DNA from 3 places in the Streptomyces sp. WAC05292 genome. Region 1 is predicted to be linked to each of the others. Evidence: riboswitches for the same ligand, from Rfam matches in the RefSeq annotation. Region 1 holds a riboswitch; each other region holds the start of a gene.

Region 1 (6,666 bases):
TCCAGGAGAAGAAGGGCATCAAGGCGCCACTGGTCCCGCTGGCCATCGGCGGCGCCGCCATGGTCATCGCCGGGTACGTGAGCGGCGCCGAGGGCGCCTGGGTGGCGATGGCCCTGACCGCGCTCGCGGTCCTGGTCTGGCGGATGACCGAACCGCCGGAGGACTACCTCAGGGACGTCACCGCCGGCGTCTTCGCCGCCTTCTACGTACCGTTCCTGGCGACCTTCGTCGCGATGCTCCTCACCGCGGACGACGGCCCCCAGCGCGTGGCCGCCTTCCTCGTCCTGACCGTGGTCAGCGACACGGGCGCCTACGCGGTCGGCTGGCGCTTCGGCAAGACCAAGCTCGCCCCGCGCATCAGCCCCGGCAAGACGCGCGAGGGGCTCCTCGGAGCCGTCGTCTTCGCGATGGCCGCCGGCGCCCTGTGCATGGAGTTCCTGGTCGACGGGGGCGCCTGGTGGCAGGGGCTGGTCCTCGGTCTCGCGGTCGCCGTCAGCGCCACCCTCGGCGACCTCGGCGAGTCGATGATCAAGCGCGACCTGGGCATCAAGGACATGGGCACGCTGCTCCCCGGCCACGGCGGGATCATGGACCGGCTGGACTCGCTGCTGCCGACCGCCCCCGTGGTCTGGCTGCTGCTGGCCCTCTTCGTCGGCACCGGCTGAGCCGACCGGGTTATCCTGAAGGGCGCACCACCACCGGTGGTGCGCCCTTTCCCCGTGGCAGCGGGGATGCATCTGTGAGGTCTCCGGCGCGGACAGCGCCACCGCCACCGGCTCCGCACGCGCGGAGGTCGTCAGACCTCGTCGCCCTGAGGAGGACCGAACATGGCACCCCGCCCCGCTCCGGGAGAGCTCACCTTCGTCGCGCCGAAGGCCGCGAAGAAGCCGCCCCGGCACCTGGCCGACATGACGCCGGCCGAGCGCCGCGAGGCCGTCGCCGCGATCGGCGAGAAGCCGTTCCGGGCCAAGCAGCTCTCGCAGCACTACTTCGCCCGCTACGCCCACGACCCGGCCGAGTGGACCGACATCCCCGCCGGCTCCCGCGAGAAGCTCCGCGAGGAGCTGCTGCCCGAGCTGATGAAGGTCGTACGGCACATCTCCTGCGACGACGACACCACCCGCAAGACCCTGTGGCGCCTGCACGACGGCACCCTCGTCGAGTCCGTCCTGATGCGCTACCCCGACCGGGTCACCATGTGCATCTCCTCGCAGGCCGGCTGCGGCATGAACTGCCCGTTCTGCGCCACCGGCCAGGCCGGACTGGACCGCAACCTGTCCACCGCGGAGATCGTCCACCAGATCGTCGACGGCATGCGCGCCCTGCGCGACGGCGAGGTCCCCGGCGGCCCGGCCCGGCTGTCGAACATCGTCTTCATGGGCATGGGCGAGCCGCTCGCCAACTACAACCGCGTCGTCGGCGCGATCCGCCGGCTGACCGACCCCGAGCCCGACGGCCTCGGCCTGTCGCAGCGCGGCATCACCGTCTCCACCGTCGGCCTGGTCCCGGCCATGCTGCGCTTCGCCGACGAGGGCTTCAAGTGCCGCCTCGCCGTCTCCCTGCACGCCCCCGACGACGAGCTGCGCGACACCCTCGTCCCGGTGAACACCCGCTGGAAGGTCCGCGAGGTCCTCGACGCCGCCTGGGAGTACGCCGAGAAGTCCGGCCGCCGCGTCTCCATCGAGTACGCCCTGATCCGCGACATCAACGACCAGGCGTGGCGCGGCGACCTCCTCGGCCGGCTGCTCAAGGGCAAGCGCGTCCACGTCAACCTGATCCCGCTGAACCCGACGCCCGGCTCCAAGTGGACCGCCTCGCGGCCCGAGGACGAGCGGGCCTTCGTCGAGGCCATCGCCCGCCACGGCGTGCCGGTCACCGTCCGCGACACCCGTGGCCAGGAGATCGACGGCGCCTGCGGCCAGCTGGCGGCCGCCGAGCGCTGACGGCCCCGGCCGGAGGCCCGAGAGGTGCGGAACCGGCCGCGGGGTACCCTGTGGCCGAACCAATTCCACATTCCGACAGGGGAGCGCCACAGCGCTGAGAGTGCGGTCACCGTCCACCGCAGACCCTCTGAACCTCGCCCCGGTCATTCGGGGTAGGGAGTTCGGTCACCACTCAAGCTGTTGCGCCCTGCCCGGCGTCCGCTCGCGAAGCGCCCGGCGGGGCCGCGTCTTCTCCTGGTCACACCCAGGAGGAATCACCAGTGAGCACCACCACCAGGAGACTCGCGGCCACCGCGCTCGCGACCGCCCTCGGCGCCGCCGCGCTCAGCGCCTGCGGCGGCGGCAGCGGGGACGGGTCCGCGGCCGAGGGCAGCGGGGCACCGGCGCAGAAGACGGTCACGCTCGTCTCCCACGACTCCTTCGCCGTGACCGACGCGGTCCTCAAGGAGTTCGAGCAGCAGAGCGGCTACACCGTCAAGGTCCTCAACTCCGGGGACGCCGGCACCGCCCTCAACCAGGAGATCCTCACCAAGGGATCCCCCCGCGGCGACGTCTTCTTCGGCGTCGACAACACCCTCCTCTCGCGCGCCCTCGACAACGGCATCTTCACCGCGTACGAGGCGAAGGGCCTCGACGCGGTCAAGCCGGAGTTCGTGCTCGACGCACAGCACCGGGTCACCCCCGTCGACTCCGGCGACATCTGCGTCAACTACGACAAGGCGTACTTCGCCGGCAAGAAGATCGCCCCGCCGCAGACCCTCGACGACCTGGCCAAGCCGGAGTACAAGGACCTGCTGGTCGTCGAGAACGCGGCGACCTCCTCGCCCGGCCTCGGCTTCCTCCTGGCCACCGTCGGCAAGTACGGCGAGGAGGGCTGGAAGGACTACTGGGCCAAGCTCAAGGCCAACGGCGTCGAGGTCGTCGACGGCTGGGAGCAGGCCTACAACGAGCGGTTCTCCGGCTCCGCCGGGGGCAGGAAGGCCAAGGGCGACCGCCCGCTGGTCGTCTCCTACGCCTCCAGCCCGCCGGTCGAGGTCCTCTACGCCGAGCCGCAGCCGGCCGAGGCCCCCACGGGTGTCGCCACCGGCACCTGCTTCCGCCAGACCGAGTTCGCGGGCCTGCTCAAGGGAGCGAAGAACGAGGCGGGCGGCAAGGCGCTCATCGACTTCATGATCGGCAAGAAGTTCCAGGAGGACATGCCGCTCAAGATGTTCGTGAACCCGGTCGTCAAGGACGCGCAGCTGCCCGAGCTGTTCACCAAGCACGGCGCCGTCGTGGAGAAGCCCGAGACCGTGGCCCCCGACACCATCGCCAAGAACCGGGAGCAGTGGGTCAAGACGTGGACCTCGCTCGTCGTGAAGTAGCCGGCGCCGGCGCGGGGCCCTCCGGGTCCCGCGCCGCACGCGGCGCGGCCGCCAGGCTCGCCCTGACGGCCCTGCCGCTGGCCTTCTTCGGCGTCTTCTTCGCCTACCCGGTCGCCGCCATCGTCGGCCGGGGCCTGAAGACGGACGCCGGATGGCAGCTCGGCCGCATCGGCGAGGTGCTCGCCGAGCCGGGCATCGCCGGCGTCCTGTGGTTCACGGCCTGGCAGGCGCTCGCCTCCACGGCCCTCACCCTGCTGGCCGCGCTGCCCGCCGCGTACGTCTTCGCCCGGCTCGACTTCCCCGGCAAGCAGGTCCTGCGCGCCGTCGTCACCATCCCCTTCGTCCTGCCGACCGTGGTCGTCGGCACCGCCTTCCTCGCCCTGGTGGGCCGCGGCGGGCTGACGGAGGAGCTGTGGGGGGTCCGGCTCGACACGACGGTGTGGGCGATCCTGCTCGCGCACGTCTTCTTCAACTACGCCGTCGTCGTCCGCACCGTCGGCGGGCTGTGGGCGCAGCTCGACCCGCGGCAGGAGGAGGCCGCCCGGGTGCTCGGCGCGGGCCGCCTCGCCGCCTGGCGGCAGGTCACCCTGCCGGCGCTGGCCCCGGCCGTCGCGGCCGCCGCCGTCATGGTGTTCCTCTTCACCTTCACCTCGTTCGGCGTCGTGCAGATCCTCGGCGGGCCCTCGTACGCCACCCTGGAGGTGGAGGTCTACCGGCAGACCGCCCAGCTCCTCGACCTGTCCACCGCCGCCGTGCTGACACTCGTCCAGTTCGCCGCCGTCGCGGGGATCCTCGCCGTGCACGCGTGGACGGTGCGCCGCCGCGAGAGGGCGCTGCGCCTCGTGGACCCCGCGCTGACCGCGCACCGGCCGCGCGGCGCCGGGCAGCGGCTGCTGCTCGGCGGGGTGCTGCTGACCGTCGCCCTGCTGATCGTGCTGCCGCTCGGCGTGCTGGTCGAGCGGTCCCTCGACACCCCCGGCGGCTACGGCACCGGCTACTACGAGGCGCTGGCACAGGCCGGCTCGGGCGGCAACACCTTCCTCGTCCCGCCGCTGGAGGCGGTCGGCAACTCCCTGGAGTACGCCCTCGCCGCCACCGGCATCGCCCTGCTCGTCGGAGGCCTGGCCGCCGCGGCCCTGACCCGGCGCGCCGGCCCCTTCGTCCGCGGCTTCGACGCGCTGCTGATGCTGCCGCTCGGGGTGTCCGCCGTGACCGTCGGCTTCGGATTCCTGATCACCCTCGACGAGCCGCCGCTGGATCTGCGGACCTCCTGGATCCTCGTGCCGCTGGCGCAGGCGCTGGTCGGCGTCCCGTTCGTCGTCCGCACCATGCTGCCGGTGCTGCGCGCCGTCGACGAGCGGCTGCGCGAGGCCGCCGCCGTGCTCGGCGCCTCCCCGCTGCGGGCCTGGCGGGAGGTGGACCTGCCGATGGTGCGGCGGGCGCTGCTGGTCGCGGCCGGGTTCGCCTTCGCCGTGTCGCTCGGCGAGTTCGGCGCGACCGTGTTCATCGCCCGGGCCGACCGGCCGACCCTGCCGGTGGCGGTGGCCCGCCTGCTGGGGCGGGCCGGGGACCTGAACTACGGGCAGGCCATGGCGCTGAGCACCGTGCTGATGCTGGTGTGCGCGGCCGCCCTGCTGGTGCTGGAGCGGCTGCGCCCCGACAAGACCTCGGGAGAGTTCTGATGACCCTGCTCGAACTGGCCGGGGTGTCGGTCCGCTTCGGCGGACGCACCGCCGTGGAAGGCGTCGACCTGGAGGTCGCCGAGCACGAGACGGTGTGCGTCCTCGGCCCCAGCGGCAGCGGCAAGTCCACGCTGCTGCGGGTCGTCGCCGGGCTCCAGCCGGTGTCGGCGGGCCGGGTGCTGCTCGGCGGCGCCGACCAGGCGCGGGTGCCCGTGCACCGGCGCGGGGTGGGCCTGATGTTCCAGGACCACCAGCTGTTCCCGCACCGGGACGTCGCAGGGAACGTCGCGTTCGGGCTGCGCATGCAGGGAGCCGCCCGCGCCGCGCAGCAGGCCCGGGTGGCCGAGCTGCTGGAGCTCGTCGGGCTGCCCGGGGCCGGCCGCCGGCCGGTGTCCTCGCTCTCCGGCGGCGAACAGCAGCGGGTCGCGCTGGCCAGGGCGCTCGCGCCGTCGCCGCGGCTGCTGATGCTGGACGAGCCGCTGGGCCAGCTGGACCGGGGGCTGCGCGAGCGCCTCGTCGTGGAGCTGCGGGGGCTGTTCACCCGCCTGGGCACCACCGTGCTGGCCGTCACCCACGACCAGGGCGAGGCGTTCGCCCTGGCCGACCGGGTGGTGGTGATGCGGGAGGGCCGCATCGCGCAGGCGGGCACCCCGCTGGAGGTGTGGCAGCGGCCGTCCTCCGAGTTCGTGGCGCGCTTCCTCGGCTTCGACAACGTCGTCCCCGCGACGGTGTCGGACGGGTCCGCGGCCACCCCGTGGGGCGAGGTCCCGGTGCCGGAGGGCTCCCCGCGGGGGGAGCACCGGCTGCTGGTCCGCCCGGCGGGCGTCCGGCTCGCCGCGGACGGGCTGGCCTGCGAGGTGGAGTCGCGGACCTTCCGCGGCGCGCACGTGGCGCTGCGGCTGCGTCCGGCGGCCGGGCCGGCCCTGGAGGCCGAGTGCGACCTGGCCGGGGCGCCGGCCCCGGGGGAGCGGGTGGCGGTGGCGTTCGCCCCGTCGGAGGTCGTCGTCATCCCCGCCTCGCCGCGGGCCAGGCAAGATCCGGAAGAGGCGGCCTAGCGCACGCCGGCGGGCTCCCGGGCCGGGGCGGCCGGGTCCGCCGCGGGTTCGGCGGCCGGGTCGGCGCCGTCGTGGTTGCCGTACCAGGCGACGGCGACCGCACCTGCGACGGCGAGGACGAAGCCGGCCACGGCGAGCCAGGCCAGGCCCGGCCGGGAGGCGTCGCCGAGCCACAGCACGCCGATGGCGCCGGGGAGGACGGTCTCGCCGACGACGAGCGCGGCCGTCGCCCCGTTCACGGAGCCGATCTGGAGGGCGACGGTGTGCAGGTACATGCCGCCGGTGCCGGCAAGGACGATCGCGTACAGGGCGGGGTCGGTGAGGAGGGCCGCCGGGTCGAACGGGTCGATGCCGTTCAGGATGCGGACGCCGACGCCGAGGGCGCCGAAGGCGAGGCCGGACAGCAGGCCGGCGAGGATGGCGGCGCGGCCGCCGAGGAGCCGGACCGCGACCGTGCCGCCCACGATGATCAGGGCCGTCACGGCGAGCAGCCACCAGTGGGTGGCGATGGGGGCGTGGTGGCCGCCCTCGTGGCCGGCGGCGCTGGCGAGGAGCACCAGGGCCGTGCAGACCACACCGATGGACACCCACTCCTTGCGGGTCAGCCGGATGCCGAGCATCC
Region 2 (6,666 bases), on a different contig from region 1:
CGAAGCCCTCGACCGAATCCTGTCCGAGGCGCGGCAGAACGAGCAGAACGCGGGCTAGCCCGGCGGACGCGGCCGGATCAGCGCTTGCGCCGGCGCCCCCGACCGCCCCGGCCCGCCGCGGGTGTGCCGCCGGCGCCCTGGGAGCCGGGCCGGTCCGCGGAGACGACCAGCGCCGCCAGGGCCGTGGTCACCGGCACCGAGGCCACCAGGCCGATCGACCCCACCAGGGTTCGCACGATCTCCTCCGCGACGAGCTCGCTGTTTGCCACCGACCCCATGCTGCTGTTCGCGATCGAGAACAGCAGCAGCAGTGGCAGCGCCGCGCCCGCGTAGGCCAGGACCAGCGTGTTGACCACCGACGCGATGTGGTCCCGGCCGATGCGGATGGCCGCGAGGTAGACGGCCCGCGGTCCCATCGACGGATCCGCCTGGTGGAGTTCCCACACGGCCGACGTCTGGGTGACCGTCACATCGTCGAGAACGCCCAACGATCCGATGATGACGCCCGCGAGGAGCAGGCCGCTCATGTCGATCTCCGGGTAGAGGCCGTGGATCAGCCCGGTGTTGTCGTCGGTGTTGCCGCTGAGGAACGCCCAGTCGATGAACACCGAGCCCAGCAGGCCGATCAGCAGCAGGGACACCAGTGTGCCCAGGACCGCGACCGAGGTCCGGGCGGTCAGGCCGTGGCACATGTAGAGGGCGACCAGCATGATGGCACTGGCTCCGATGACCGCCACGAGCAGCGGATTGGCGCCCTGCAGGATCGCCGGCAGGATGAACAGCGTCAGCACGGTGAAGCTGATGGCGAGCGAGATCAGCGCGAACAGCCCGCGCATGCGGCCCACCAGGACCACGACGAGCGCGAAGAGGCCGGCGAGCACGGCCAGCGGCAGCTTGCGGTTGACGTCGATGACCGAGTACTGGAGGTCGCGGGGCGCGTCCGGGGCGTAGGCCACGACGACCTCCTGTCCGTCGGCCAACTGGCGCGGCGCGCCCGGCTGGACGATTTCGAAGAAGGTCCGCCCCTTGTCGGGCCCGGTGCCGACCTCGACCGTGGCCTTCTTGCAGGATCCGTTCTGCCGGGCGACCGCCTCGCGGCCCGAGGGGGTGGAGGTGTCGCCCGTCGGCGGCACCTGGGAGGCGTTCACCGATTTGCAGTCGACGGTCTCCAGCGCGACCACGCGGGCCTGCTCCGTCTGGCGGTCGAAGCCCACCCCGGAGCGCTCGTGCGCGGGAGCGCCGTTCGGCCAGAGCACGGCCATGCCGACGAACACGGCGGCGGCGAACGGGATCAGCACGGCGGCGATGACCTTGCGCAGGTGCTTCGAGACGGGCGCCGCCGGCCCGTGCCCGTGGCTGTGCCCGTGCCCGTGCCCGTGGCCGTGGGAGTGGCCCGGTTCGTGGGAGTGGCCGCGGCCGTTCGGTGCACGGCCGCCCGAGGGCGGGGGCTCGTGCGGATCGATGGGCTCGCCGGGGGGCGTCGTCGAGGGCGTCACCGGCTGATCATCGCAAGAGATGAGGGGGCCCACTGTTCAGCACGCCACAGATGACGCTAGCGTGGGGGCACCTTTGCACAACGCGGGAGCTCGGAGCACCGGGCTGAGAGGGCGCTGATCACCGTACGCGCGGACATGCGTACGGGAGGAGGCTGCGCCGACCGCCGAACCTGTTACCGGGTAATGCCGGCGTAGGGAGATCAGGTCTCATGACCATTCAGGACGCACGCACGCCTGCCGCCGGCCGGGACGCCGACGGCCAGACCGAGCGCCAGCCGGGCTGGCACAAGGGTTATGTCGCGGGCTCCCGCCCCGACATCCGCGTGCCGGTTCGCCAGGTCCACCTCACCAACGGCAAGGACGTGACGCTCTACGACACGTCCGGGCCGTACACCGACCCGCAGATCGAGACGGACGTGCGCCGCGGGCTGCCCCCGCTGCGCGAGAACTGGATCATCGGCCGCGGCGACACCGAGGAGTACGCGGGCCGCCCGGTGCGCCCCGAGGACGACGGCATCAAGCACACGTCGCCGCGCGGGGGCCTCAAGAACCTCGACGCGGTGTTCCCCGGCCGACCGCGCCTGCCCCGCCGGGGGCGCGACGGCCAGGCCGTCACGCAGCTCGCGTACGCGCGCCGCGGCGAGGTCACCCCGGAGATGGAGTACGTCGCGATCCGCGAGAACGTCTCCCCCGAGGTGGTCCGCGAGGAGATCGCGGCCGGCCGTGCCGTCCTGCCGGCCAACGTGAACCACCCGGAGATCGAGCCGATGATCATCGGCAAGAGGTTCCTGGTGAAGGTCAACGCCAACATCGGCAACTCCGCCGTCACCTCGTCCATCGAGGAGGAGGTGGAGAAGATGACCTGGGCCACCCGCTGGGGCGCCGACACGGTCATGGACCTCTCCACCGGCCGCAACATCCACACCACGCGCGAGTGGGTGCTGCGCAACTCCCCCGTGCCGATCGGCACCGTGCCGCTCTACCAGGCGCTGGAGAAGGTCGACGGAAAGGCCGAGGAGCTGACCTGGGAGATCTACAAGGACACGGTCATCGAGCAGGCCGAGCAGGGCGTCGACTACATGACGGTCCACGCCGGCGTGCTGCTGCCGTACGTCCCGCTGACCGCCCGCCGCAAGACTGGCATCGTCTCCCGCGGTGGCTCGATCATGGCGGCCTGGTGCCTGGCGCACCACAAGGAGAACTTCCTCTACACGAACTTCGAGGAGCTCTGCGAGATCCTCGCGGCGTACGACGTCACCTACTCGCTCGGTGACGGCCTGCGCCCCGGTTCCATCGCGGATGCCAACGACGCGGCGCAGTTCGCAGAGCTCAAGACGCTCGGCGAGCTGAACACGATCGCCAAGCGCCACAATGTGCAGACCATGATCGAGGGCCCCGGGCACGTCCCGATGCACAAGATCAAGGAGAACATCGACCTCCAGCAGGAGATCTGCGAGGAGGCGCCGTTCTACACGCTCGGCCCGCTCACCACGGACGTGGCACCGGCCTACGACCACATCACCTCGGGCATCGGCGCCGCGATGATCGCCTGGTGGGGCACGGCGATGCTCTGCTACGTCACGCCCAAGGAGCACCTGGGCCTGCCCAACCGCGACGACGTCAAGACGGGCGTCATCACGTACAAGATCGCGGCGCATGCGGCCGACCTGGCCAAGGGCCACCCGGGCGCCCAGGAGTGGGACGACGCCCTGTCGGACGCGCGGTTCGAGTTCCGGTGGGAGGACCAGTTCAACCTGGCCCTCGACCCGGACACGGCGCGCGAGTTCCACGACGAGACCCTCCCGGCCGAGCCGGCCAAGACCGCGCACTTCTGCTCCATGTGCGGTCCGAAGTTCTGCTCGATGAAGATCTCGCAGGACATCCGCCGCGAGCACGGAGGAGACCTGAAGGCCGAGGAGATCCAGGCGGGCATGGCGGAGAAGTCCGCCGAGTTCGCGGCGAGCGGCAACAGGGTGTACCTCCCGCTCGCCGACTGATCCCCCGGGGACCGGCGGGGCGGATCCGCGACCCATGGGGGGAGCCGCGGGCCCGCCCCGCGCTGCCGTTCCCGGCGGTCCCCGCCGGGAGGTCCGGCGACCCGGGTGCAGGCCGGTCAGACCGCGGTCGGCTGCTGGGGCGATGTTTCACGTGAAACAGGAAGGGGAGAGCCGCCGCCCGCGAGCGCGAAGCCGCGGTTCGCCTCGGTCTGCCTGCGGTAGACCTCCGGCAGGTCGGAAAGCGCCAGCAGGCGGTCGCAGGCACGCAGCGAGGCGTCCATGTCACCGACCCAGTACGCCGTGATCGAGTGCTCGAAGAGCAGTCCCCACCGGTACACCCAGGGGTGCACGAACAGCAGGTCCGGCGGGGCCGGCCGGTCCAGGACGGCACTGGTGACCGCGTGCGCGGAGTGGTGGCGGCCCTGCACCCGCAGCCGCGAGGCCAGTTCGTAGCAGGCCTCCAACCGGGTGGGCCGGGTTTCCCAGGCCCGGGTGAGGGCGTCCATCGCTCCGGGCCAGTCGCCGGACTCGGCGCGCAGGACGCCGGACTGGAGCAGGGCGTAGTAGACCTCCTCCTCCCAGCCGCCCATGGCGGCGCGCTGCTCGTAGAGCCTGATGGCCTCGGCGGTCTCGCCCATGTCCCGCATCGTCTGGGCGAGGTAGAAGACCGTCCGCGTGTTGGAGGGGTCCCGCTCCAGCTCGGCCCCGAGCAGCCGGGCGTCGCGCTCGAACTTGTCGTGGCGCGAGCCTCCGTCCGCGTGGTCCACGACAGAGAGCGCGTCCAGGTTCTCCTGCACACTCGGGCGGTCCTCGTACTCGCCGGGGCGGTCGCAGGTCAGGTACTCGTGGGTGACCCCTTCGTAGCGCCATGGCAGGTCGCCGCGGACCAGCCGTTTGATCCGGTACTCCGTCGAACCCTCGTGGCGGAGCATGTACGACTGCGCCGTGAGCTCGGGCAGCGGGCCGTTGCGCCGCAGGACGAGGTCGGCGTCGAGGAGCAGGAGGTAGTCGGCCTTGTCGCGGGCGTGCGCGATGTTGAGACTGCGGTTGTGGCCGAAGTCGGTCCAGGGCTCCTCGTGCAGCTCGCCCGGGATGCCGTGCAGCGCCTTGCGGATGAGGTCCTGGGTGCCGTCCGTCGACCCGGTGTCGGAGATGACCCAGGTGTCGATGAGGTCCCGCACGGAGTCCAGGCAGCGCTCGATGACGGCGGACTCGTTCTTCACGATCATGCAGAGGCAGATGGTCGGTTTCACGGCCGCCGACCCTAGGGACGCGGCGCCGCCTCCACCGGGCGGCACGCCGGAGGGCGGCCCCGCGCGGCTGCCGTGCGCACCGCCAAGTGGCCCCTTGTTCTCGTCCGTTTTAATGACCGGCGGGCGAGCCGGTCAGCGGTGGCGGGCGGGTCTGCACAGAGTGTCTCCTCGCGGAGTCCGCGTTCGTGTACGGGCTTCGGGAAGGCATTCGATCCCGTGTGCAGGAGGAGCGCTACATGAGTTCTGAGGACAGGACCCGATCTTCGCTGGGACCGCTGCCCCGCCGGGCGGGCTGGCTGGCCGGCGGCACCTTCGCCTCCCTGGCCCTGGTCATGGGTGCGGCCGTCGCCGCCCCCGCCGCCGTGGGAGCGCCCGGGCCTGCCGGTGCGGTGGTGTCGGACACCGGCGACCACTGCGACCTGGCGGCGGCGAACAAGGCGACGGACCCGCCGGCGGTCTCCGCCCAGCCCGCCGGCGGCGACAAGTGCAAGGTCGGTCCTACCGGTCCGCGCGGGCCCAAGGGCAAGACGGGCGCCACCGGCCCGACCGGTCCGCGCGGCGCCACGGGGCCGACGGGCCCCACCGGCCCCCAGGGCGCCAGCGGCCAGTGCTTCGACGTGGACGCCGTCCGGCCCGCGGCGGCCCGCGAGGTCAAGGCGGTGCTCTCCGACACCGTCACCTATGCCGGCATCCGGGACCTGACGCCTGCCCCCACCCCCTGGCGCTGGTACGACCTGACGGACACCGGCGAGACGTACCCGACCGACGCATGCGCCGTATCGGTCTCCTCCCAGGCCAACATCGTCAACATCGAGGTGCTGACCACAGGCGGGGAGATCTACGAGACGAGCTGCACCATCAACCCCGGCACCCCGGACTCCCTCACCTGCAACGAGGTGTGGACGGCGGCCAACCCGCAGCCGGTCGCCGGGGCCAACGGCCTCGCCCGGTTCGCCAACAAGTCGGTCGCGCAGGAGGACATGAACCTCCGTCCGGCGGACGCGCACTAGCGCTGTGCTGCCGGCCGCACTTCGTCAGAGCGGCTCGCGGCCGGCGCTGCCGAACCCCGGGCTGCCGAACTCCGGGCCGCTGAAGTCCGGAGCGGTGTAGCCGGGCCGGGCCCCCTGCGACGGGGCTCGGGGACTGCTGAAGTCGGGCCGGGTGTACCCCAGATCGGGGATGCGCCCGGCCTTCGGCGTGCCGGGCGCGGCGTGCTCCGGCCCCGCGCCGGGGGCGGCGAGGGCATCCCGCAGGAACGGCAGGATGCCCCGCTCCAGCAGTGCCTGCCGCCAGGCCTCGCGAGCCAGGGAGACCTCGTCGGGCGCAGCCCGGTCCTCGGCTCCGGCCACGACCTCCGTCGCCCGGTTCCGCAGGGCGGTCACCAGCAGCCCGACGACCGCGCCGAGCAGGGTGACCGCCGTCAGCGCCCCGAAGAACCACCCCGCCGTCAGCAGGGTGTCCGCGAAGGCGGGTTCGGGCTCGATCGCCTTCAGGACGTAGCCGACCAGCAGGAAGATCAGCATGGCGGCGGCTGCGAGGACCGGCGCGAGGACCGCGACGACGGCGCTGAGCCCGGCGCCGCTCTCCTCCGCGACGCCCCCGGGGCCGCCCGACCGCGGCGTGGAGCGGATCTCCGTGCGGCGTGCGCCGCGCACCTGCACGAAGTGGTCGTACTCGGCCGCTGCCGCGGCGGTCAGCAGGGCACTGGCCCCGACCGCCATGGCCCGCAGTTGTCCGGCGCTCAGCCGCTCGCCGAGCGCGGCGAGCTCGGGCCGCTCGTGTGCGGTGCGCAGTGCCTCGTCGAGGAGCCGGTCGAATTCGGGCCGGTCCTCGGCCAGCAGGTGCGGAGCGCTGTTCATGTGCATCCCCCGATGCTCCGTGGCGGCCGGTTTACCCGCGTGGATTCGGGGTCAGCCGGCG
Region 3 (6,666 bases), on a different contig from region 1:
TCCAGTCGGTGCCGAGCGCCTCCCGCGCGAGCCGCGCGGTGAGGACGGCCTCGCCGGCGGTGTAGCAGCCCGCCGTGTTCGGCAGGACCGCGATCCCGAGCCGGTCGAGGACGGAGAGGACCGAGCCCTGGACGGTGGGGTCGAGGCGGCGCATCGCCACGGTCGTCAGCTCGGTGCCGGAGGCGGCCAGGGACCGTTCCAGGACGTCGAGGCTGGGCGCTCCGCCCGTCCCCATGATCAGGCGGGAGGTGAAGGTGCGCCCGCCGAGGGCGAACACGTCGTCGGCCATCGCGCTCAGCCTCCCTGGACGGCGGTGAGGATTTCGATCCGGTCGCCGTCGCCGACCGGGGTCCGCTGCCACTGGCCGCGCGGTACGACGGCCTCGTTGAGGGCGGCCGCGACGCCCGACGGAGCCGTGGTGAGGGTGGCGACCACCGCGTCGAGGGTGGTGCCGGCCGCGACCTCGCGCGGCTCGCCGTTGACGGAGATGGTCATGCGTACGCCTCCTGACGTGCGGTGGAGAAGCGGCTCGGGCTGAACGGCAGCGCGACGTCCGGCAGCGTGCCGGTCGCCAGCAGTTCGGCCATGGCGTCGCCGGTGAGCGGGGTCAGCAGGACCCCGTTGCGGTAGTGCCCGGTGGCGAGGTGCAGGCCGGGCAGGGCGGTCGGGCCGAGCAGCGGGGCGTTGTCGGGGGAGCCGGGCCGCAGCCCGGCCAGGGTCTCGGTCAGCGGGAGTTCGGTGATGCCGGGCACCAACTCGTGGGCGTCGCGCAGGAGTTCGTACACACCGCCGGCGGTGACCGTGGTGTCCCAGCCGAGTTCCTCGCTCGTGGCTCCGACGACGAGCTCGCCGTTCTCCCGCGGCACCAGGTAGACGTGGCTGCCGCGCACGACCGCCCGGACCGTCCGCGACAGGAACGGCCGGTACGCCGCCGGCACGGCGAGCCGCAGCACCTGCCCCTTGACGGGCCGCACCGGCGGCAGGACCTCCTGCGGCACGCCGGCGAGGCGCCCGCTGAGCGATCCGGCGGCCAGGACGGTCTGCCCGGCGCGCAGCTCGGTGCCGTCGCCGAGGACGGCGCCGGCCGCCCGGTCGGCTTCGAGGAGGAGGCGTTCGGCGTGCGCCCGGCGGATGTCCACCCCGGCGCGTTCGCAGGCGGCGAGCAGGGCGGCCGCGAGCCGGCGCGGGTCCACCTGGTGGTCGCCGTCCACGCGCAGGCCGCCCCGGACGCCGGGGGCCAGCATCGGCTCCAGTCGCCGGCACTCGCGGCCGGTGAGCCATTCCGACTCCAGGCCGCAGCGCCGCTGGAGGGCGTGCAGTTCCCGCAGGTGGAGCCGGTCGTCGGCGTCGAGGGCGACGGCGAGGGTGCCGCACGCCCGGTAGCCGATGTCCATGCCGCCGCTGGCGTCGGCCAGCTCGGCGGCGAATTCCGGGTAGCGGGCGGCGGAGGCGAGGTTGAGGCCCAGCAGGGTCTCCTCGCCGTAGTGGAGCTCCGTGACCGCGGCGAGCATGCCGGCCGCGACCCGGGCCGCGCCGCCGCCGGGCGCGGGGTCGGCGAGCGCGGTGCGCAGCCCGCGGCGCGCGGCCCGCCAGGCGGTGGCCAGGCCGATGATCCCGCCCCCGATGACGAGGACGTCGGATCCCTTCCGAGATGAGTGCATGGGCGTCCAGCCCCTCCCTTCGCCGGCATGACCCGGATCAGGTTCGTACGGTCGGAGGCAGCTTCAGCCTCCCTCTCAGCCCGGTGCGCCCGGACTCCCGCGACAGGTACGGTGGCCACAGTAGCCGTTCCTCTTCCGGGAGCGGGAGGAGGCCGGAGGGCCGCCCCGCCGGACCCCGCGGCAACTTCACTGACTGATCGTCAGGTCGCTAGGGTGGTCGCGTGAGCGAGCAGACGGAACAGAACGAGCACGGCGTCGTCATCGTCGGCGCCGGGATGGCCGGGGTCCAGACCGCGGTGGCCCTGCGCGAGCAGGGCTGGACCGGCCCCGTCACCCTGCTGGGCGCCGAGCCCCACCAGCCGTACGACCGGCCCCCGCTGTCCAAGGCGGTGCTGCTCGGCAAGGCCGAGGACTCCGCCTTCGACGTCGACTTCGAGGGCCTCGGGATCACGCTCCGGCTCGGCGTCGAGGTGACCGGGCTGCGGCCCGCCGACCGCGAGCTGGACACCGAGGCCGGGCCGGTCCCGTACGGGGTCCTGGTGCTGGCGACCGGCGCCGAGCCGCTGACCCTGCCGGGAGCCGAGGGCGTGCCCGGCGTCCACCTGCTGCGCACCCTCGACGACGCGGCCCGGCTGCGTCCGGTCATCGCGCGCGCCCCGGCGACCGTCGTCGTCGGCGCCGGCTGGATCGGCGCCGAGTTCGCGACCGCCGCCCGCGAGGCCGGCTGCGCCGTCACCGTCGTCGAGGCCGCGGACCGGGTCCTGGCCGGGGCGCTGCCCGCCGAGGTCGCCGCCGCGATGGGCCGCTGGTACGGGGAGATCGGCGCCGACCTGCTCACCTCCGCCCGGGTGGCGTCCGTCGAGGCCGGGCGGGTCCTGCTGGCCGACGGCCGCGAGCTGCCCGCCGGCGCGGTCGTCGTCGGCATCGGGGCCAGGCCCGCCACCCGCTGGCTCGCCGGGTCGGGCGTCGAGCTGGGCCCCGACGGCTCGGTCACCGCCGACGCCCACCTGCGGACCTCCGTCCCCGGGGTGTACGCGGTCGGCGACTGCGCCTCCTTCCCCTCGGCCCGCTACGGGGCCCGGCTGCTGGTGCACCACTGGGACAACGCCCTCCAGGGGCCGCGGGTCGTCGCCGCGAACATCCTGGCGGGGGAGCCCGTGGAGGCGTACGACCCGGTGCCGTACTTCTGGTCGGAGCAGTTCGGCCGGTTCGTCCAGTACGCCGGCCACCATGCGGACGCCGACACCCTGCTGTGGCGCGGCGACCCCGCCGGGCAGGCCTGGTCGGTGTGCTGGCTGCGCGCCGGGGCCATGGTCGCGATCCTGGCGGTGGGCCGCCCCCGGGACCTCGCCCAGGGCCGCCGGCTCATCGAGGCGGGCAGCCCCGTCGACCCGGCCCGCGTCGCGGACCCGCAGACCCCGCTCAAGGCGGCGGCCGCGTAGCCTCCGCCCGGCCGGGCGGCCGGGCGGCCCCGGACGGGTCGGCCCGGGTACCGGCGGCCCGTGGGAGGTGGCAGGCTTGTGCCGTGACCGAGATTGACGCAAAGATCGATGCCCTTGTCCCCGCCTGGCTCCACCTCCCCGACATCGCCGAGATGATGGGCGTCGAAGTGACCCGGGTCCGCCAGCTGGTCAAGGAAGGTCAGCTGATCGCGGTGCGCCGCGGGGAGAACCGCGCCCTCCAGGTCCCCGCCGACTTCATCGACGGCGACAAGCTGGTCAAGGGCCTCACCGGCCTGCTGACCGTGCTGAAGGACGACGGCTTCTCCGACGAGGAGATGCTGGAGTGGCTCTTCACCGCCGACCCGACCCTGCCCGGCACCCCCGTGCAGGCGCTGCGCGAGAATCGCGGCACGGAGGTCAAGCGCCGCGCCCAGGCGCTCGCCCTCTGAGCCGAGCCCGACAGATCCGACCTGGCGGGCGGGCCCCCGCCGTGTGCGGCGGGGGCCCGCCCGCCGCACCACCCAGGGGGGTACCCATGTCCGCGACCGTGCGGCAGAAGCTGTCCGACGCCCGGCTCTACCTGTGCACGGACGCCCGCAAGCGGCAGGGGGACCTCCCCGAGTTCCTCGACGCGGTCCTCGCCGGCGGCGTGGACATCGTCCAGCTCCGCGACAAGGGCATGGAGGCCGGCGAGGAGCTGGAGCACCTGGCGGTGTTCGCCGAGGCGGCCCGCCGCCACGGGAAGCTCCTCGCGGTGAACGACCGCGCCGACGTCGCGCACGCCGTCGGCTCCGACGTCCTCCACCTCGGACAGGGCGACATCCCCGTCCCGGCCGCCCGGGCGATCCTCGGCGACGGGGTCCTGATCGGCCGCTCCTGCCACGCCGAGGCCGAGGTCGCCGCGGCCGCCGCCGAACCCGGCGTCGACTACTTCTGCACCGGCCCCTGCTGGCCCACCCCCACCAAGCCCGGCCGGCACGCCCCCGGCCTCGACCTCGTCCGGTACGCGGCCTCCCTGCGCCAGGACCGCCCCTGGTTCGCCATCGGCGGGATCGACGCCGGCAACCTCGACGAGGTCCTCGACGCCGGCGCCACCCGGATCGTCGTCGTCCGCGCCCTCACGGAGGCCTCCGACCCGGGGGCCGCGGCCGCCGGGCTGGCCGCCCGCGTCCGGGCCCGCACCGCCTGAGGTGTCCAAAAACGTGTCCAGTGGGTGGACGCGGCTTCGGAGTCCGCGAACGCCCGTCTAACCTGCCGGTATGGCCCTTGGAACAGCTTCCACCCGAACGGACCGCGCCCGCACGGTCCGCGACCTGCTGGCGTCCGGGGACCCCTCGTACTCCTTCGAGTTCTGGGCACCCAAGACGGAGAAGGGCGAACGCAACCTCTGGGACGCGCTGCGGCGCATCGAGGCGGTGGCCCCCAGCTTCGTCTCCGTCACCTACGGCGCCGGCGGGTCCACCCGCGGCGGCACCGTCAAGGCGACCCAGCAGATCGCCTCCGACACCACACTCACCCCCGTCGCGCACCTCACCGCCGTCGACCACTCGATCGCCGAGCTGCGCAACGTCATCGGACAGTTCGCCGACGCGGGCATCCGCAACATGCTGGCCGTGCGCGGCGATCCGCCGGGCGACCCCATGGGCCCGTGGGTGGCGCACCCCGAGGGCGTCCACTACGCCGCCGACCTCGTCCGGCTGCTGAAGGAGTCCGGGGACTTCTGCGTGGGCGTCGCCGCGTTCCCCGAGATGCACCCCCGGTCCACCGACTGGGATACGGACATCCGGCACTTCGTGGACAAGTGCCGTGCGGGCGCCGACTATGCGATCACCCAGATGTTCTTCGATCCGGAGAATTATCTGCGGCTCCGCGACAGCGCCCAGAAGGCGGGCTGCGAGACCCCTATCATCCCTGAGGTCATGCCTGTTGTGGCCGTCAGGCAGCTCGACCGGCTGCCCCAGCTCAGCAACGCGGTCTTCCCCGACGCCGTGAAAGAGCGCATGCTCGCCGTCAAGGACGATCCGGCCGCTGTACGCTCCATGGGGATCGAGTTCGCCACGGAGTTCTGCGCGCGGCTGCTGTCCGAGGGTGTCCCGGGGCTGCACTTCATCACGCTGAACAACTCCACGGCGACCCTCGAGATCTACGAGAACCTGGGCCTGCACAAGCGGGCCTGATCGGCCGTTCCCAGGGCGGCCGTACCGAGGGGTGCCACGCATGGGAATGACGGTCCTCTACATCGCGTTCGGCTTCGTCGCGCTGTGGCTGCTCGCCGAGGTCCTGATGCAGTACAAGGCCCGGCTGCGCTGGAGGCTGCTCGCGTTCGCCGGGTTCGTCGGCGTCGTCGCCGGGGTGGTCCTGCCGTCGGTCCTCGTCATCGCCGTCGGCGCGGCCGCGTTCGCCGTGGGCCAGACGCTGGTGACGCTGTCCTTCCGCAAGGGCTTCGAGGCCGGCTGGGCGCTGCGCCGCGGCAAGGCGGTTGCCGCGCCCGACCGGCCCACCCGGCGGCGCCGCGGCGGTGCCGCGCGCACCGGGCCCGCGCTGGAGGTGACCTCGCTGGAGTACGGCTCCGAAGGGGCCGGAGCGGCGGCCGGGAGCGGCGGCGCGGAGTCCGCGGAGCAGGAGCCCCGCCCGCGCTTCCGGGCGGCGACCGAGGAGTTCTACAGCCCGGAGCCGCTGCCCGACGAGACCGGCACGTACGGGATACAGAGCTTCGCCGCCGGCGCGGCCGAGCAGGACGCGCACGGCTACGCCGCCTACCAGGACGCGCAGTCCCAGGGCGGCGGCTACGACTACTCCGCCGGCTACCCGGACGCCGGCGGCCAGCAGGTGTACGCGGCCTACTCGGACCCGTACATCGGCACCGGCGGCGGCGTCATCCCGCAGCAGCCGTACGACTACACCCCGTACGCGGGCCAGGCCCCTGACCCGTACGGCGGGGGCGCCCAGGACCCGTACGGGACGGACACCCCGCCCGGCGGGGTGTGGGTGCCGCAGCAGCGGGACGTCGCGCAGCCGTACCCGGAGGACGACCAGGCGGGCGGGCCGTACCAGCAGCCCCGGCAGTACCCGTACCAGGGCACCGGCGAATACGAGCAGTACCGCTACTGAGGCCCCCGGCCGGCCCGCCCCTGGCCGGCCCGCCTCACTGCGAGCCGCGGAATCCGGCGCCCTCCACGATCAGCCCGGCCACCAGGGCCCCGGTCATCCCGGCGTGCGGCAGCCCGCCGCCGGGGTGCGCCCACCCGCCCGCCAGGTACAGGCCGGGCAGCCCGGTCGTGTTGGCCGGGTACAGCAGCCGGCCGTCCGCTCCGGCGAGCGCGGGCGGGGGCACCGCGCCGCCCGCGGCCCCCGTGGCGGCCGCGATGTCGGCCGGCGCGTGCACCTCGTGCCACAGCAGCCGGTCGCGCAGGCCGGGCACGGCCCGCGCGGCCGACTCCAGCAGGGCCTCCGGACCGGGCGCGGGGCCCGCGCCGGCGGCGGGGCAGACGGCCGTCACGGTGACCGCCTCGTGGCCCGCGTCGGGGACGACGGCCGGGTCGTCGGGGCGCAGGACGGTGACC

Evidence for each region. A riboswitch is a leader RNA that binds a small molecule or an ion and turns the genes downstream of it on or off. The one in region 1 is predicted to bind thiamine pyrophosphate.
Region 2: another riboswitch for thiamine pyrophosphate. It lies ahead of thiC (phosphomethylpyrimidine synthase ThiC); the one in region 1 lies ahead of EF903_RS14835 (thiamine ABC transporter substrate binding subunit).
Region 3: another riboswitch for thiamine pyrophosphate. It lies ahead of thiO (glycine oxidase ThiO); the one in region 1 lies ahead of EF903_RS14835 (thiamine ABC transporter substrate binding subunit).

The regions. Positions count from the first base shown of each region.
Region 1 is NZ_RPSE01000111.1:9,815-16,480, reverse strand. Features, by position in the region: partial or broken gene EF903_RS14845 (phosphatidate cytidylyltransferase) at 1-665, shown strand, start outside; gene rlmN (23S rRNA (adenine(2503)-C(2))-methyltransferase RlmN) at 828-1,943, shown strand; TPP riboswitch at 2,011-2,120, shown strand; gene EF903_RS14835 (thiamine ABC transporter substrate binding subunit) at 2,204-3,307, shown strand; gene EF903_RS14830 (iron ABC transporter permease) at 3,283-4,989, shown strand; gene EF903_RS14825 (ABC transporter ATP-binding protein) at 4,989-6,044, shown strand; gene EF903_RS14820 (hypothetical protein) at 6,041-6,666, opposite strand, start outside.
Region 2 is NZ_RPSE01000001.1:20,273-26,938, forward strand. Features, by position in the region: gene EF903_RS00115 (SsgA family sporulation/cell division regulator) at 1-58, shown strand, start outside; gene EF903_RS00120 (YibE/F family protein) at 78-1,496, opposite strand; TPP riboswitch at 1,569-1,711, shown strand; gene thiC (phosphomethylpyrimidine synthase ThiC) at 1,706-3,493, shown strand; gene EF903_RS00130 (glycosyltransferase) at 3,610-4,746, opposite strand; gene EF903_RS35790 (hypothetical protein) at 4,983-5,756, shown strand; gene EF903_RS00140 (hypothetical protein) at 5,781-6,611, opposite strand.
Region 3 is NZ_RPSE01000069.1:15,001-21,666, reverse strand. Features, by position in the region: gene EF903_RS11090 (thiazole synthase) at 1-289, opposite strand, end outside; gene thiS (sulfur carrier protein ThiS) at 295-495, opposite strand; gene thiO (glycine oxidase ThiO) at 492-1,661, opposite strand; TPP riboswitch at 1,659-1,772, opposite strand; gene EF903_RS11075 (NAD(P)/FAD-dependent oxidoreductase) at 1,883-3,103, shown strand; gene EF903_RS11070 (Rv2175c family DNA-binding protein) at 3,187-3,552, shown strand; gene thiE (thiamine phosphate synthase) at 3,639-4,292, shown strand; gene metF (methylenetetrahydrofolate reductase [NAD(P)H]) at 4,363-5,280, shown strand; gene EF903_RS11055 (hypothetical protein) at 5,321-6,214, shown strand; gene EF903_RS11050 (NAD(P)/FAD-dependent oxidoreductase) at 6,249-6,666, opposite strand, start outside.